DNA from 3 places in the Actinopolymorpha sp. B11F2 genome. Region 1 is predicted to be linked to each of the others. Evidence: riboswitches for the same ligand, from Rfam matches in the RefSeq annotation. Region 1 holds a riboswitch; each other region holds the start of a gene.

Region 1 (5,897 bases):
TCGCCGCTCGGGCACACACGGGGCGCGTCGTCACTCGGCGCAGTCCCGCCGACGTCGCCAGTCGCTGTCACCAGCTGGAGTCGAGCGGCATCCCCTCGGTGTAGCCGGCCGCACTCTGGACACCCACAACCGCGCGTTCGTGGAACTCCTCGAGGTTCGTCGCCCCGACGTAGGTGCATGAGCTGCGGACCCCGGCCACGATGGCGTCGAGGAGGTCCTCCACGCTCGGATGCTCCGGGTCGAGATACATCCGCGCACTGGAGATGCCCTCGCCGAACAACCCCTTGCGGGCGCGCTCGAACGGCGTGTCCTCGGCGGTACGGAACCGCACCGCGCGGGCCGACGCCATCCCGAAGCTCTCCTTGTAGAGCCGGCCCTCGTGGTCGCGTTGCGCGTCGCCCGGCGACTCGTACGTACCGGCGAACCACGAACCGATCATCACGTTGGCGGCCCCTGCGGCGAGTGCGAGCGCCACGTCGCGTGGATGGCGTACGCCGCCGTCGGCCCAAACATGCTTGCCGAGCGCGCGGGCCCGCGTCGCGCATTCGTACACCGCGGAGAACTGCGGCCGGCCCACCGCCGTCTTCATCCGGGTGGTGCACATGGCGCCGGGGCCGACGCCGACCTTCACGATGTCGGCGCCCGCAGCCACCAGGTCGCTGACTCCTTCGGCGGTGGCGACGTTGCCCGCCACGATCGGCACGGACGGCTGGAGGGCGCGAAGGAGCCGGAGCACGTCGAGGGTGCGTTCCTGATGTCCGTGCGCGGTGTCGACGACCAGGACGTCCACGCCGGCGTCGAGGAGCGCCTTGGCCTTGGTCTCGACGTCGCCGTTGATGCCGAGCGCGGCACCGATCCGGAGCTTGCCGGCCGCATCCGTGGCGGGTTCGTACAGGCTCGCGCGAAGCGCCCGGAGGCGGGTGAGGATGCCGACGATCCGTCCGTCCGCGTCGACAACCGGCGCGAGCCGGTGCCGGCCATCGTGCAGCTGGTTGAACGCGTCCTCGGCGTCGATGCCGGCCGGCAGGGTGAGCAGTTCGGTCGACATGATGCCGCCGAGCTGGGTGAACCGGTCGACTCCTTCGCAGTCGGCCTCGGTCACGACACCGATCGCCCGGCCGTCCTCGACGACGATGACCGCGCCGTGTCCGCGCTTGGGGAGCAGGTTGATCGCCTCGCCCACCGTTCCTGTGCGGACCATCGTGATTGGCGTGTCGTAGACCGTGTGCCGTCGCTTGGTCCAGGACACGACGTCGGCGACCACGTCGACCGGGATGTCCTGCGGGATGATGGCCAACCCGCCGCACCGGGCCACGGTCTCGGCCATCCGGCGGCCGGAAACGGCGGTCATGTTCGCGGCGATGATGGGGAGGGTCGTGCCGCTGCCGTCGGCGGTCGCCAGGTCGACGTCGAGCCGGGACGCGACCGCCGAGCGGTTGGGTACGAGGAACACATCCGAGTACGTGAGATCCTGCTCAGGAACCCGGTCATGGAGGAAGCGCATGTCCACCCCCTTGCGTCGTCGGCGGCTGGGGTGGCCCCCAGGTGATCGAGTGTGACCGTCGCCCTCAGCACGGTCCTCGACCACTTGCAGGCTACGACTGCTCCGCAACCCGCCGCGTGGGTGTCCCGTCCACCATGCTGCCAGTCCTACGCCGGTCCCGCGACCAGGAATGTCCCGGCTGCCCGGTTGGTTGGGTCATCGGCGAGAACCGACCGAAGGTCCCGATTCGAGGAGGCCCCATGCCGTACGTCAATGTCCGGATCACCCGCGACGGCGCCACCGCCGAGCAGAAGGCCGAGTTGATCAAGGGTGTGACCGACCTGCTGGTGCGGGTCCTCGACAAGGATCCGGCGCGGACGTTCGTCGTGATCGACGAGGTGGACACGGACAACTGGGGCGTCGGCGGGATCTCCGTCAGCGAGTTCCGCCGGAACAGCACCTGACGGTACGCACGACGCGATCCACCACCCGGTTCGACCACGGCAGTGGCGCCGCTGCGACAGGTGCCGCTGCGATCAGGACCTCGGCGACGCCGGACGTCAGGCGCCCTTCGCCGTGTCGACGGCTTCGGCCACGTCGGCGGCGTCTTCGGCGTCTTCGGCCGTGAGCTGGAACACCCGGGACTTGGAGATCCCCAGGATGCGAGCGGCGTCGCGTCCCGGCATACCGACGTCACGCAGGAGCCTGGCGGCCCGACGCAGCGACAGCATGCGCGCGTGATGCGCTTCCTGCTCCTCGCGGGCGTGCGTGTCCGCGGCGTCCAGGGCGTCGGCCACGTCATCCGGGAGTAACCAGTCGACCCGCATGTCGACCGCTGAAGCATCCCCCCCGGATGCTTCAGCGATCAGGCGGGCGGCGACGGAGGTCACCTCGTCCCATGACTTCGCGGCCGCCGCTCCCACACCGTCGACACGGATCACCCAGGCGCTGGCCTCCGTCATGTACTCGGCCGACACGTCGAACGTGGCCACGGCCAAACCCCCCTTTTGCTCTCCCGTACAGGGGCCCGCCCCCCGTAAGCGGGCCCCGCTGGCGACGCACGCTGGTCCCGCACCGTTCCCGCCGGCAGATCCCCCTGGATGTGAACCGGTTGCACGACCAACTGGACGAGAGGAAATTATCTTCCTCGCCGACGTTCGTCCAGCGGCCTGGACGTCAGGCGAGCAATCCCATTGCCCTCCCGTTGACCAGAGATTTGGCCGAAACCGCAAATCCTTCGAGCGCCGCGACCGGAAGGCCCTGCAGAGGGGTCTTCAAACGGGTGACATGTCCGGTAAGAGAGAAAATCTTCCGAAGAACACGAAATGGCAACGATTGGCGATGCAGGTGCCACCTCGAAGAGACCCCGGCGGGCTGCGGTCGCCAGGACGAGCGGCAAAGTTGGCGAGCGCGCCCACTCCCACCTAGGGCTCACATGTGATTTGCATCACACGGCAGGGTTCCACCGCTATCGATCATAGTAGGCGGCGGAATCGGCGAACTCGGCCGTCGGTACAAGCGACAAATCGCGCTATTTCTTGCTATGAGGGATTCGTTCAATCCCCAACCGGCCTGAGGTCAAGAAGGTCTTTCTCGCAGAACGTACGCGGCAATGCGCCTCACGTGCATCGCCATCATCGCCACGGGATGCCGGACACGTGCGGGCCGGAATTCTGGCGTACTACGACGCGCGATCGTAGCCGATGGCGACGAGGTCACTGGATAGGAACAAAGATCCTCTGTTAGGACTATCTCACCATCGATCGTGCCTATCCGGGCGCGTGACGACCCGCTTCGCCGAGCTCCGCCCAGTGGTGTCGTGTCCCCATCTCGGTTGGGCGGAGACGGAGGACCCAACGTGAGTGGAACCCCATCGGTGGTGGGGTTCTGGGGTTAAGCCGCCGTCGTAGGCAGGCCGGGCATTCCTCTCGCCCGAACCCGACAGCTAACTCCGCGGGCGACGAGAGGGAACGGATCTTTACATGCCCTATAAGGCAAAACACCGCGGCACCACCCGGCGCCGAAAAGTGGCGAAGAAAGTCACCAGGACAGCCGCACTCACCGGCGTCGCCGCGGCCGTACCCATGGTCGGTTTCGCAGCACCTGCGCACGCCGCCACGGCCGACACCTGGAATCGCCTCGCGCAGTGCGAGAGTAGCGGCGACTGGAGCATCAACACCGGCAACGGCTATTACGGCGGCCTGCAGTTCGCCGGTCCCACCTGGCGTGAGTTCGGCGGCACGAAATATGCGTCCCGCGCAGACCTCGCGACCAGGGCCGAACAGATTGCCATCGCCGAGAAGGTTCTCGACGTCCAGGGCTGGAACGCCTGGCCCGCCTGCTCCCGCAAGCTCGGCCTCGACGAGGGCGACAAGGCAGGGACCGCGGGGAGTCCGTCCAGCACCAAGACCACCAAACAGCAGCGAGCCCGAGACAGCGCGAGCGCGCGCGCCGCCAGGTCCGCCCGCGCCGCTCGGTCGGCGCCGAAGTCGGTACCGGCGCGCAAGCCGGCAGCGGGCACCTATGTGGTCCGGCCGGGTGACACCCTCTCCGGCATCGCCCGGGCGAACCGGGTGCCGGGCGGCTGGAGTGCGCTGTGGAAGATCAACCGTGGTGTGATCGGATCGAACCCGGACCTGATCCTCCCCGACGCCCGGCTGCGTCTCGTGGGCAAGGCCAGCCCGGCGAACGATCGCGCTCCCAGCAAGAAGGGCTCGGCGCGCGACGCGGGCGCCCAACGGTCGTCGCGGTCCTCTGACCGGTCGTCGGACCAGCAGGCCGCAAAGCCAGCAGCCAAGGATTGGGTCCTGCCACTCACGTCGTACCGCCTGACCGCGCGGTTCGGGCAGAGCGGGAGCAACTGGTCGTCATCGCACCACGGGCTCGACTTCGGCGCCAGCAGTGGTTCGCCGATCCGCGCCGTCGGAGCAGGTCGGATCGTCAGCGCGGGATGGGACGGCGCCTACGGCAACCGGATCAAGGTCCGGCACGCCGACGGCACCGTCACCCTGTACGCGCACATGTCCCGCCTGGCACAGACCTCGGGCGAGGTCAGCGCCGGGACCGTGATCGGTTACGTCGGCGCCACCGGCAACGCGACTGGTCCGCACCTGCACCTCGAGGTCCGGCCCAACGGGGGCGGTCTGAACACCGCGATCGACCCGTACGCCTGGCTCGAGAGCAAGGGCCTGCGCCCCTGAGTCGAGGAGTTCCTCCCCCGTGGCAATTCGCCTCACGGGGGAGGAATTCCGCATGAGGCCTTATGTCGGTGTCGCTCGGGTCATCAGACCACGAATTTCTGCCAGACGGCACTCGAAACTTGCCGAACTGCTGCGTAACGTGGCGCTTGGAATGACGGAGGCGCAGGTGCCGGCGAAGACTTCACGTGAGCTTCTCCGTTGACGTCGGCGCCAGCCCGTTCGTCGTGACCGACAACACCAGAAGTCCAACGCAGCAAGGACAATTGCGTCGCAGACGCTCGACTTCCACAAGGGCGTGGCGACCCGAGAGATCCCCTTTGTGGATGGTGCTGGCGGGAGATCTCGCTGACCACCGGACAGGAAACTCAGCCAGACCCTCACCGCCGATTTCGACTCCGCACAAAGGGGGCGAAGGGGCGAGAGCAATGACAACGGATCCGCATGATCCCAGAAGGGATCAAGCACCTGGGACACGGGAGACCGAAACTGCCCAGGCTCCGGGAGTACCAGCCCAGGCAAAGCCTTCGGAGGAGACGTCGGAGCGTTCGTATGGCCGGACGACCGAACGGCCGGCCGAGCGCGCCGAGCGGAGGACCGAACGGCCGGCGGGCGAGCGCGGAGAAGGCAAGGCCGGCGCTCTCGCGAAGATGCGTTCGTGGATGCCGCTCTTCGCACTCGGGTGCGTCAGTCTGATCGTGGGCATCATCGCGCTGGCATGGCCGGGCATCTCCCTCACCGCCGCGGCTGTCCTCTTCGCGATCCAGGTCCTGGTGTACGGCGTCTTCTGCTTCGCACGGGCGGCAGCCGGGGAATCGGACCGTACCGGACCGGTCGTGATGGGATTCCTCGGGACCTTCGCGCTCATCGTCGGCGTTCTCGCGTTGCGCGATGGCGGGGCTTCGGTCGCCACCCTGGCCACGTTGTTCGGGGTGTTCTGGTTCGCCGCTGGAGCACTCGCCGTGCTGGCGACGCTCTTCGGGCCGGACCGTGGGCCTCGGTCCATGGGCCTTCCAATGCTCGCAGGGTGCCTGGCCGTCGTCGTGGGCATCATCACCCTTGCGATCGGCGGAACCTCGCTGGGCGTTCTCACGGCGATTCTGGGGATCTGGCTGCTGGTGTTCGGGGCGCTCACACTCGCCATGGCCGTCATGACGAGATCGGCCGGGCGCGGCGCGAAAGGACGGCGGCGCGAGGCTGCTGCCGCGCACTGACCA
Region 2 (5,897 bases), on a different contig from region 1:
TGCGTGGCGAAGAGCCCGGTGACCAGCGGACTCGGCTGCAGCTCACTGCGGTTGGTGACCGCGAGCCAGCGTTGGGTCTCGGCGTAGCCGGCCGGGTCCCGGGTGAGGTCGAGGGCATGGAGGTCCGCGGCTGTCTCGATCCGCCGTGACACGAGGTTCTGTACCGGCGCGGCGACCAGTGTCCCCGCCGCCACGAACGCCAGCACCAGTGCCACCACGCGCGGGTCCGTCACCGACGACACCCCCGCACGCCGCCCGATCCGGCGACTGTCCAGAGCCAACGCGAGAGTGATGACCGCGGATCCGACAGCGAGTGCCCCGACGAGCGTCCCGCGCAGGACGTCGTGCCGCTTGGCGTGGCCGAGTTCATGGGCGACGATCCGGCGGACGTGTGCCGGCGGCGCCTCCACGAGCAGCGTGTCGTAGATGACGAGACGCCAGGTACTCCCGAACCCGGAGACGTACGCATTGAGCCGCGTCGTACGCCTTGACGCATCGGCGACGAACACCTCGCTCACCCGCACGCCGTCCCGCTCGGCGAGCTGGAGCAGCGAGGTGCGCAGAGGCCCGTCCGCCATGGGCGTGAAGCGGTTGTAAAGCGGTTCGACGACCGTCGGATAGACGTACGAACCCAGCACCACCGCCGCTGTGGCCACCGCCGCGGCGGGTGCCCACCACCAGCGGGGAAACCAGCGGGCCAGCCCCACGAGAGCGACGAGCAGAACCGCCGTGACCGTACTCGTCACCGCGAACCCGACGAGCAGGTCAGCACCCCACGCCCACCAGCTCTGCGTCGACACGCCGGACCGGCGCCGTGCCACCTCCAGCCAGACCTCGAACGGCACCACCGCCAGTCGGATCACCAGGGTCACGACCAGGGCACCCAGGACGACCCGCGCGCACCACCCGCGCACCCGCGGGAAGGCGCGCGCACTCAGGCGTGCACCGAGTGAGGTGAAGCCCAGCACCATCGCCGTGACCATGCCGGCCGCGGTGATGAGGTAGCCCGGCAACCGCACGGACCGCGAGAGCCAGCTGCCGATCGCCACCTCGCCCGAGGTGAAGTCGTCCGCCACCACCTCGTGCGGCGAGGACGAGGCCGCAACCACGTCTCCGGACGGCTGCCACGGCGTCGCCAGGGCGATGGCCACCGCGAGACATCCCCACAGCACCACCGCCACGATCAGGGCAGGCCGTCGTGCGATCCCCCCACTGTGCATGCTTCCCCCGTGTCACCGGATCCTCAGACCCGTCCCCCGAACTCGCCGTTGCCCCTAACCCGCCGTTCCCCCTGCCTCCACGTCGTCCCGCGACGGTCTGGCCCGCTCGCCGTTCAGCCGCCGACGCTCGTGACCTGGACGTGCTCTCGCCAACCAGCCACGAACCGCTCCTCCGTGGTGTTCAGGACGCTCCGATAGACGCGTTCTTCGTCCGCCATCGTCGTGATGTCGTCCATCGCCTGGTAGAAGTCCACCAGCTTCTCCTCGCCCCACTGCTGGGCGATGTAGCTGCACGCCGTCCACGCGGCCTCGTACGCCTGGTCGAGCTCGTCCGCCCGCGGGTCGAAGTCGGACGTGCTCGGCAGATCGTCGGGTGCGTCGGACTCGCGCACCTCGGACAGGAACTCCTGCGCGATGACCGCCGTGGACAGTCCGGCCTCGTTGAAGCCCACGTAGTCGGCGAAGCCTTCAGACAACCAGACCGGCATGTGGCTGACCGTCGCCTGCGCCGCGACATGGGTGGTCTCGTGCGTGAGGACGACGAGCCTGCCGAGGGAGCCGATCTTGTCGAACGTGGCGGGGTTGATGACAATGTGCGACGCCTCCGTCGGCGAGGTGCGACCGACGGACGTGGTGACGGCGGCGACCGCGCCCTGGCTCTCCGCGTCGACGCCCACGACGCGTTCCATCTGGACCTGGGTGGAGGGAGCGATCACGACGACGTACTGTGCCCAGTCCTCGCCCCACACCCTGGTCACTCGCGGTACGGCCTCGTCAGCGGTGCGTGCGTAGCGCTCGAGGCGGGTCCTGGACTCGACGCCGATGAGCAGGCTGTGCTCGCCACGGACGACCGTCACCTTGTCGGTCAACCACAGCGGCGTGGGACCCGACGACGACTCGCCCTCGCGGTCACCCGCGACGTAGGTCCGCCCCTGCCGTTCGACGAACACCATGCGAAGCGTCGACGTCCACGGCTCGCGGTCGGCACCGGTGAGGGTGAACGTCGTGTCGACCTCCGAGACCCACGCCGTCGTCCCGAGCGCCCGCCGGCGTTCGGGGGTGAGTGCACCGGGATCCTCCGCGGGACTGCCGAACCGGAAGTTCTTCGCACCCATGCGGACGAGATTGTCGAAGGTACGTGCCGCGACCTTCGCGTAGTCGGGCGAGCGGGGGTCGATCGTGGCGAGATAGGCGGACCTGTCCCTGCTGCGCAAGGCGGCGGACTGCCGGCGGAGCAGGTCCCTGGCGACGTCGTACCTCGCGGCCGCGAGGTTGCCGGCCCGACTGGAAACGGTGGGTACACCGGAGTCGGTGGCCTCCGCGCGGGGTGTCGCCTCGATCGAACGAACGGTCGCTGCCGACGGGATCGCGACGCCGGTGAGGAGAAACCTGCCCGTGACAAAGACAGCCAGCACGAGCAGACCGCCGCAAACCAAAGCGACGAAGTACTGGACGAAGGCCCGTCCAGGGGTCGAGGCCACCCTGCGTGCGTGCCGCGAAGGATCATCAGCCACCCTCGCATCGTACGGAATTGGGCCCCACCCCTTCCGTGGGAATGGGCAGGCACAAGGCCGTGTCGACGGAGTTCGACGTGGTGCGGACCGTCACTAACCTGGCCGGACCGCGCCGGCGTACGGCATTTCGTCCATGTCGCTGTACTTCACGCCATCACTGGGGTTCGACGCGTGCAGAATCATGCCGTCGCCGGCATAGATCGCGACATGGTGCATATCGCTGTAGTAGATGACGAGATCGCCGGGCTGCAACTCCGAACGGGAAATCTTGGCCGAGACGGCGTATTGCTCCCGGGACGAGTGGGGGAGGGAGACACCGGCCTGTTCCCACGCGACCATCGTCAGCCCGGAGCAGTCCCAGGTGTCGGGGCCGTCGCCACCGAAGACGTAGGTTTCCCCGACCTGCTGACGGGCGTAGGCGAGGGCGGTGGCGCCGCGGGTGCCACCGGGTGGCGGAGGGGGAATCCGGTCGCCACCTCGGGAGGACCGGTCGGCGAGTCGTTCGCGCTCCTCCGCGGCCGCGAGGCGTTCGCGCTCCTCGGCGGTGAGCCGGTCGAGGAGGGACTGTGCCTTGGCTGCCTTGCTGGAGGCGATCTTGCGGCGGGAGTTGGCGGCTTCCTTGGCTTCGCGGAAGCGGGTGAGCTCGGCCTGCCGGGCCGCCTGCCGCTCGGCGAGTCGCTTCTGCTCGGATTGGAGCTGGCGGAGCCGATCGCCCTGCTGGCCGGCGAAGGCCTTCGCGGTGCTCATCTGGGCGAGGAACTCGTCGGGGTCGTCAGCCACGAGAAGTTGCACGGTGGTGTCGAGACCACCCGTGCGGTATTCGGCGGCGGCGAACTGGCCGATGTCGCCGCGAAGTCCGTTGAGTCGCTTCTGCTGGCGGGAGACATCGGCGTTGAGCGCGCGGACCCGACGGTCGATGACCTTCATCTGGTCGCCGAGCGCGTTGGCCTCCTCGGTGACCTTCTCCGCTTCCTCGTACAGCTGTGCGACCTGCTTACGGACCTCGCTGATGCTGGGCGCAGGCTCGGCATAGCTGGAGCCGGGGACCGTCGCGATGACGGCCGCGGTGGCGGTGCCGAGAGCGAGCAGCGCACGCCCTGAGGGACGCTTGCGGCGATTCGACACGAGAAGCGATGCCCCTTCCTTCCTCAGACGCCTACCGGGTGAGCTGACGGGTTCGGGCCGGGAAGTCGCCCTACGAAAGTCTCAGCTGCTTGGTGTGCGGCCGAGCACTCCGATTCACCCCGGGTACATGGTGGGTCCCCGGTTCCCTGTCAGATACATGCCCAACAGGGACTAAGCGAAGCATCTGCGCCGACCGGGCTGGTCAGCTCAAAGCGGACAGACACTTGGCGCGCGACTTTAGTGATCGGTCCGTGATCTTTCAAATCGTGGCGGCGTGTCGCTGTCAGGATGAGAAAAGACGCGCGGAAACACGCTGCGTAAGGACAATCACATTGAGTAACAAGATCAGCACAATGTCGTCATTCACTCACCGTCAGGCGCGACGACGGCCTCGATCACCGGTGACGGCCATGGTGGCGCTCCGCGGCAGTCGTGGCACCAAGCCGGAATCGGCCAGCACCCGCAACGCCGTCCGGTCAGCTTCGTCGAGCTCGACGTCTGCCAGGCCCACGTCGAGACCGGCCAGGCCGGCAACCGACAGCGCACCGTGAGGCAGGCCGGCACCCGTGCGAGGTCCCTCGGTCTCGGTCGGCGGGCCGCCGAGGAGCACGGTGACCACACAGTCGTGGCAGCCTCGACCTCGCATCGTGCAACGGTCACAGTCGATGTCCATCGGTCCTCCGTCATGCCTGGTGAGCGGCCACGCTGACATGGCACGCACGCGATGGCACCGACGCTAGACACGCCCGCCGACAGTCCCGCAGACTCACCGCAGACTCACCGCCGACTCACCGCCGACTCACCGCCGGCTCACCGCTGGAGCAGACGAACCAACGCGTCGGCGCGCACCGGTCGGGCTCCGCTCCGCCGCACGCCGTCCGCGATCTCGCGGTCACTCGACACCACGACGACGGGACGTCCTTCCGGCTCGGCGGCGGCGAGCTGACGGATGACGTCATCGGCAGTGACCCCGGCCGGGCTGAACATCACCCGCACACCGCGCGGCACCGCCAGCTGAGGTGGGGTGTCGAGCGTCGCGCCGTCGAAGACGCACGTGACCTCGGCACCCGTCTGGGCGACGATGCCGCCGAGCGCCGTGAGAAGCCTCGTCCGCTGGGTCTGGAGCGGCAGCGCCGGCCAGGCCGTCTTGGTCACGTTGTAGCCGTCGACGATGACGTGCACCTGAGGCAGTGCCAGCAGCGACTCGAGTGGTACGACGTCCTCCGGTCCCGCGAGCTGCCCGCCAGCCGCCGGTGACGCGGCCGCCACCGCGTCGGCGGGTCGGGAACGCAGTGGCGGGAGGGCGAGCTCACGGCGAAGCCCCTGCGCCGCGTCGACCAGGGTGTCGAGGAGCAGCCGGAGCCGAGCATCGGCCAGGTCGCGATCCTCTCTGCTCGTACGCCGCGCCGACTCGACCGCCGACTCCGCCTCCGCCAGCCGGGACCGGAGCCGCCGGACCTCCGCATCCATCCGCGCCACGTCCGCGGTCGCCCGTTCACGCGCCTTCGCGGCGAGTTCGGCGCTGCGCGTCGCCTCCGCCTCGGCCTCCTTCACCCGGTCACGGGTGTGCCGGAGCGTACGACGCAGAGTCGTGTTCTCCTCCTTCAGCGCCGCCAGCTCGGCCCGCAGGCGCTCCCGGCCCTGGCGGGCACTCGCCTGTGTCGCGGCGAGCTGGTCGCGCAGTCGGGCGGCAAGACCGGCCTCCCGCTCCCCGGCCTGGGTCGCGCTCTCCTGTTCGAGATGGTCGATGACCTCCTCGACGATCGCCGTCCAGCCGGCCGGGCGCAGCAGGTAGGCCGCGGCGGCCGCCTCCAGCGGATCGACGGCGCCGGGCCGGCGTCCCTCGCGCAACGCCGACGCCAGGTCCGGGACAGCCTCGGTGATGCGGGCGGCGACACGTTCCCGGAACTCCGGATCGGCATCGACTGCGGCCGCGATCGGTGTCGCCGCCAGGCGGACCCGGCGTTCGGGCTTGAAGCGGGCGAACGGCCGCAGCGAGGCGGGTACGGCAGCGGCGGGGAGCACACCGAGCGCGTCG
Region 3 (5,897 bases), on a different contig from region 1:
GGCCGGTCATCTCGAGCAGCTTGCCGTCCTGTTCCTCAGCTGTGGCGAACTTCAGCAGGTCCCAGGCGGTGCCGCGGTTCTCGCAGGCGGAGTACATCGCGACGTTCTTCGCATCGGCGAACGTGTAGGTGTCCTCGGGCGAGGTGCCCCCGGAGGTCGGCACCGGGGCGACGCCCCAGTCGATCGAGTCCTTGTACGACGCGATCGCCCACGGCCCGACGATCGCCATCGCCGCCTTGCCCTCGCCGAACGAGTCGCCGTTGTAGGTCTCCTGCGAGGCGAGCTTCTCGTCGTAGAGGCTCTTCCAGAAGGCCGCGACCTGTTTGCCCTCGTCGGAGGCGAACGTCGCCTTGCCGTCGTCGACCAACTGCTCGCCTCCGGTCTCGGCCGCGAACAGCGGGTAGAAGTCGAACCAGGGTTGGAAGAACTCCGCCGTCGGTGAGGGCCAGATGGCGTAGTCGGCCGCGCCGCTCTTCACAATGGTTCTGGCGGTCTGGAGGAACTCCTCGTAGGTCTGGAGCGGCGGGTTGTCGGCGTCGATCCCGGCCTTGGCGAAGATCTCCTTGTTGTAGAAGATCATCACGGGGTTGGACTTCCAGGGCAGCTGGTAGTACTTGCCGTCGGGGGAGCGGTACTGCTCGGCACGGTCGCCGGTGCGCTCCTCGATGTAGTCCGTCGCCCCGTCGAAGTCGTCGAGCGGCACGAGGCCGCCCTGCTTCTGGAACTGCGGCACGGCGGCGGGCGCGGTGTTGAAGATCAGGCAAGGTGCGTTGCCCGCGGTGATCGCGGCACCGATCACTTCTTCCGAGCTCTTGCCCTCCGGGATCTGCTGCGCGGTGACCTTCTCCTTCGGATGGGCGGAGTTCCAGGCCGCAACCATCTGCTTGCCCCAGGCGACTTCCTGTTCGTTGTTGGAGTACCAGACCTTTATCGGTCCGCGGGCGGTGGCCGCGTCCGAGTTCGTCGTGTCGCCGCCACCGCAGGCGGTGGCCGCCAGCAGGGTCGCGGCGAGCGCTGCGGCGGATGTCGTGGCGAGGGTGCTGCGCTTCATGAGTCCTCCGAGGTAGAGCTGTGCTCCGCTGGTGGATTCCCCGTTGATGGTCTGCCCGTTGATGGTCTGCCTGCTGATCGGCACTGTGCGGTCGAGTTCCGTACGACGAGTTCGGCCGGGTCGAGCGCGACGTCGCCCGCGGGCTCGCCGTCGACGAGGGCGAGCAGGGTGCGGGCCGCGACCTGGCCCCAGCCGAAGACGTCCGTACGTACGGTCGTGAGGGACGGGTGGATGTGGGCGGACAACTCGGTGTCGTCGTAGCCCGTGACCGACAGGTCGTCCGGCACGGTGCGGCCGAGGCCCTGGGCCGCGCTGATGCCGGCGATGGCCATCAGGTCGTTGGCGTACACGATCGCCGTAGGTGGGTCTGGGAGTTCCAGCAGGCGGCGGGTGGCGGCGGTCCCGCCGGCGGCGGTGAAGTCGCCGACCTCGATCGGAGCCTCCGGCAGACCGTGGGCCTCGAGCGCGTCGACGAACGCCTGCCGGCGTCCGTGCCCATGCAGGAAGTCATCCGGACCGGCGACGTGCGCGATCCGGGTGTGACCGAGCCCTGCGAGGTGGTCGACCACCGCGGTGATGCCCGGCCGGTCGTCGAGACACACCGCTGGAAACGAGGACGGGGTGTCCGGGCGGTTGAGCGTCACGGCGGGCAGACCGAGGTCCTCGACCAGCGCGATCCGCGGATCACCCCGACGGAGGTCGATGAGGAACACGCCGTCCACCCGGGCGTCCTGCGCGAGGCGCCGGTAGCCCTCCTCCTCCGGTGGGCCGGCACCGACCACCTGCAGGACGAGCGCCTGGCCTTGACCGGCGAGCACCGTCTCGACGCCGGCGATGAAGGCGGGGAAGAACGGGTCGGACCCGAGAAGTGCCGGCTCCCGTGCGATGACCAACCCCAGAGCGAACGCCCGGGAGACCGAGAGCGACCGCGCCCGCTGGCTCGGCCGCCAACCCAGCGCGTCAGCGGCTTCGAGAATGCGTACGCGGGTGGCTTCGGCGACGCCGGGCCGGTCGTTGAGAGCGAACGACACGGCCCCCTTGGAGACGCCGGCACGGCGCGCCACGTCCGCGATCGTGGGGCGCCGCTTGGCCATCACACATCCCGAGGTGAGGATCCGGACATCTGTCGTTCACAAAACCGGTTCAGATCTAAACCGGTTCAGGAACCGGTTGTCAAGGGCGTGCGTCTGCCGTCGGCGAAGGGTCAGTTGTCGAGGGGGAGCTGGCTGCTGGCCAGCCGGGGTGGACCTCGACCGACCTGTGCCCCGTCCCGGGGCCGGGAACCTTGGCCAGGAAAAGCGAGCGCCCCACCTGCGGGGGGACAGGCGGGGCGCTCGGTCTGTGGGGCCGCTAGCGGCAAAGCGGCCGGATCAACGCAGCCGAACCTTCTCCTCGGGGAAGATGAGGTCGGGGTCGCCGCTCGAGAGGGAGTCCCGGTTGAGCGACCACAGCGATGGCCATCCACCGTCGACGTCGTGGGAGATCGCGATGTCCCAGAGCGTGTCGCCGGTACGGATCGTGTAGGTCTCCCGCTCGGAAGGCTTGGTCGCGGTCGTGCCCTCCGAGACCGCGGTGCGCTCCCCACTGCGGGTTGTCCGGTCAGCCGCCTCGTCGCGAGCGGCATCCTGGTCAGCGGAGTCGTCGCTGGTGGTGTCCTGGCTGGTGGTGTCCTCGCTGGTGCCCGTCGAGGTTGTCGAGTCGCCGGCCTTGTCGCTCTCGTCGAGACCGAGTTCGGCCGAGCAGGCGGGCCAGGCGTTCCACCCCTGAACGTCCAGCACCTTCTCCGCGATCTCGATCTGCTCCGCCTTGGTGGCGAGGTCCGCACGTTCGGCGTAGGTCGTACCGCCGAACTCCTCCCAGGTCGTCTGGGCGAACTGCAGGCCGCCGTAGTAGCCGTTGCCGGTGTTGATCTGCCAGTCACCGCTGCTCTCGCACTGAGCGAGACGATCCCAGGTGTCGGTCGTCGCGGCCTGAGCCAGACCGGTGAATCCGACGACGGGCACGGCGGCCGCCACACCGGTGAGCGCGGCGGTCTTCGTCACCTTCTTTGCGGTCCTGCTGGGTCGGCTCGCGCCGCGATGCCGTGCGTTCTTGGGCATGCTGGAGTGCTCCCTCTCGTCGCCTGCGGAGTGAGCTGTCGGGTTCGGGCGAGAGGAATGCCCGGCCGCACGAAAGCGGCTTCACCCCAAGGACCCTCGTAGCCTGCGCGGGTCCGTCGTTGGTTCCTCCGACTCCGCCCTCTCGATGGAAATCGGCCTTACGACACCGCTGGGCGGAGCTCGGCGAAGCGGGTCGTAATCGCGCCTGGCGCGGCGCGACCGGACAGACTCTAACGGTGTGGCCAATTCGTTAACAATCACCGATCGTGGACTATTGGCGCGGTCATTACCGCCGAAACCTGCGGAAAATAGGGCGATCCGGGCTCTGCGTCAGGTTCGTCCGTCGCCCTCCTGGCCCTCACGCAAAGTCCGTTTCGCACTGTTGCCATACGTTCCGTCGACAAATGCCCAGCTCGCCTGGAAGACGGCGAATCCTGCGGCCTTCACCGCGGCGCACACCTCCGGGTCGTCGTCGACGACGACAGCCACGGGAGCGGCCGCGGCGAGCCGCCGGACCACTCCGAGCTTGACCTGTCGGGCCGGGCGGCGGTCCCCGTCACGGCGCAGGTGGAGGGGCCCCGACGGTGCGTCGTGCCTGGCCAGCCACCGTTCGGTCGTATGCCGGAGCCGTTCGGGACGGCCGGACAGGTAGACCACTTCGTGCTCGGAAGCGAGCCTCCGGGCGACGGCGAGACCCTCGGCGAACGGCGGGTCGCCGGCCGCGGCAGCGAAGAACGCGTCCCAGTCCTTCGGCCGTCGTTCCACATGCCGTAGCCGATGTCGGACATCGGCCAGGACACCGTCGATGTCGACGACGGCGTACGCACGTCCGGAGGCGGGTGCCACGTCCGGCGGAGTGGGCTGCTGGTCCGGCATGCGGAGAAGCCTTCCAGGTCGGCCAGCCGCTTGGTACCCGCGCTGGCCCCCACGGGCTGGCGCTCGGGAGTTTCGGAGCCGCTCGTGCCGGCGGTTGCGGGCGTGGCGGCGCGCGCATCGTCGGCGGTCCCCGCTAGCGTGCCGTACATCATGGCGATCACCTCTGCGATGACTCGTCCCGGCCCGCAGGGCACGCCTGTCACCTTCGTGCACACCAGCGACTGGCAGCTCGGCATGATGCGGCGGTTTCTCGGTCCCGAGGCCGGCGCGCGCTACAGCCAGGCCCGCATCGACGCCATCGAGCGGATCGGTGCCGTCGCGCGCGAGCACAAGGCCGCCTTCGTGGTGGTGGCCGGCGACGTCTTCGACGCCAACCAGGTCGACCGGCAGGTCGTCTCGCGCGCCTGTGACGCCCTTCGCGCCATCGCGTGTCCGGTGCTGATGGTGCCGGGCAACCATGACTCGCTCGAGCCCGGCACGGTCTGGTCCAGCCCGATGCTGGCGGCGCACCTTCCCAGCCAGGTCGAGATCCTCACCGACTCCACACCCCGCCGGCCGGTCGCCGGTGTCGAGGTGGTCGGTGTTCCCTGGCGGACGCGCCGGTCGGTGAGCGATCCGCTGGGCGCGGTGGAGGGGTGGGCGGAGGTTCCGGACGCCGGCGTCGTGCGGATTCTCGTTGGTCACGGCCAGGTCGAGTCGCTCGCGGCCAGCTCGGGTGACCCGGCCCTGATCCGCCTGGAACCGCTGCAGCAGGCGATCGAGGAGGGTCGGCTGCACTACGTCGCGCTCGGGGACCGGCACTCGCTCACGTCGGTCGGGGAGACGGGGCGGATCTGGTACTCCGGCACCCCGGAGCCGACCCGGCCGGAAGAGGAACGGCCAGGCGAGGTCCTCGTGGTCGAGGTCGGTCCTCGCGACGCGTGCACCGTCACGCCCGTGTCAGTCGGCACCTGGCGGCTTCGGTCAAACGTGGTGGACGTCGACGTCGACGAGGGTCTCGACGAGCTCGCCGTGTGGCTGGGGGCACAGCCGGACAAGTCCCGCACCGTCGTACGCCTTGGTGTCCAGGGCAGCCTGACGGTCGGCGGTCTCACCAGGTTGGAGATGCTGCTCGAGGCGCAGGAGGAGGTCTACGCTGCCATCCAGCGCTGGAACCGGCACTGGGCGGTGACGGTTCTCCCCGACGACGGCGACCTGGACGAGCTACCGGTGACGGGCCCCGCGCGGGCGGCCCTGGAGGAGCTTCGGATCGCGACCGGTGGCGGGGACACCCAGGCGGCCGACGCGCTCGCGTTGCTCCACCGGCTCGCGGGTGGTGTCGCATGAGCCACGGCTCTGGGCGGACGCATCGGCCCGCACGGGCAGGACGCACGACAGGAGGTGCCGGGTGAGACTGCACCGGATCTCGTTGCGACACTTCCGCGGCGTCACCGAACGCGAGCTCGCCTTCGACAGCTCCGGGGTCACGGTCATCGTGGGCGACAACGAGACCGGCAAGTCGAGCCTGCTGGAAGCGCTCGCGTTGCTGTTCGAGCTGCCGGACGATTCGAAGGCGGCGAAGGTACGCGCCGTGCAGCCGGTGGGGCGGGACATCGGAACCGAGGTCGCCGCCGAGGTCAGCTTCGGCGATGTCCGGCTGCACTATCGCAAACAGTGGTTCCGGCAACGTGCGACCGAGCTCAGGGTCGAGCCGGACGACCGGGCGTTGACCGGTCGGGAGGCACACGACGAGGCGGCCCGGTTGTTCGGCGAGCACGTCGACCGGACGCTCTGGGCAGCACTGTCCGTCGGGCAGGAGGACAGCCTCGCCGTCCCGGTCGCCGGTTGGGTCACGGCCGTGCTCACCGCGTTGGACGACGTGGCCGGGGGCG

The links. Region 1 has a riboswitch for cyclic di-AMP ahead of ABN034_RS14015 (transglycosylase family protein). Riboswitches for the same ligand answer to the same signal wherever they lie in the genome.
Region 2: it holds a riboswitch for cyclic di-AMP, as region 1 does, so the genes downstream of both, ABN034_RS02450 (C40 family peptidase) here and ABN034_RS14015 (transglycosylase family protein) in region 1, are expected to answer to the same signal.
Region 3: it holds a riboswitch for cyclic di-AMP, as region 1 does, so the genes downstream of both, ABN034_RS01295 (transglycosylase family protein) here and ABN034_RS14015 (transglycosylase family protein) in region 1, are expected to answer to the same signal.

What each region holds. Positions count from the first base shown of each region.
Region 1 covers NZ_JBEFTX010000006.1:258,981-264,877, forward strand. Annotated here, with positions in the region: gene ABN034_RS14000 (GuaB1 family IMP dehydrogenase-related protein) at 68-1,504, opposite strand; gene ABN034_RS14005 (tautomerase family protein) at 1,744-1,947, shown strand; gene ABN034_RS14010 (hypothetical protein) at 2,044-2,475, opposite strand; cyclic di-AMP (ydaO/yuaA leader) riboswitch at 3,296-3,457, shown strand; gene ABN034_RS14015 (transglycosylase family protein) at 3,466-4,683, shown strand; gene ABN034_RS14020 (HdeD family acid-resistance protein) at 5,343-5,894, shown strand.
Region 2 covers NZ_JBEFTX010000001.1:540,653-546,549, forward strand. Annotated here, with positions in the region: gene ABN034_RS02440 (M48 family metallopeptidase) at 1-1,220, opposite strand, end outside; gene ABN034_RS02445 (gluzincin family metallopeptidase) at 1,334-2,734, opposite strand; gene ABN034_RS02450 (C40 family peptidase) at 2,828-3,859, opposite strand; cyclic di-AMP (ydaO/yuaA leader) riboswitch at 3,873-4,047, opposite strand; gene ABN034_RS02455 (hypothetical protein) at 4,233-4,532, opposite strand; gene ABN034_RS02460 (NYN domain-containing protein) at 4,670-5,897, opposite strand, start outside.
Region 3 covers NZ_JBEFTX010000001.1:277,725-283,621, reverse strand. Annotated here, with positions in the region: gene ABN034_RS01305 (ABC transporter substrate-binding protein) at 1-1,051, opposite strand, end outside; gene ABN034_RS01300 (LacI family DNA-binding transcriptional regulator) at 1,048-2,145, opposite strand; gene ABN034_RS01295 (transglycosylase family protein) at 2,422-3,150, opposite strand; cyclic di-AMP (ydaO/yuaA leader) riboswitch at 3,155-3,318, opposite strand; gene ABN034_RS01290 (phosphatase domain-containing protein) at 3,481-4,026, opposite strand; gene ABN034_RS01285 (metallophosphoesterase family protein) at 4,177-5,352, shown strand; gene ABN034_RS01280 (ATP-binding protein) at 5,414-5,897, shown strand, end outside.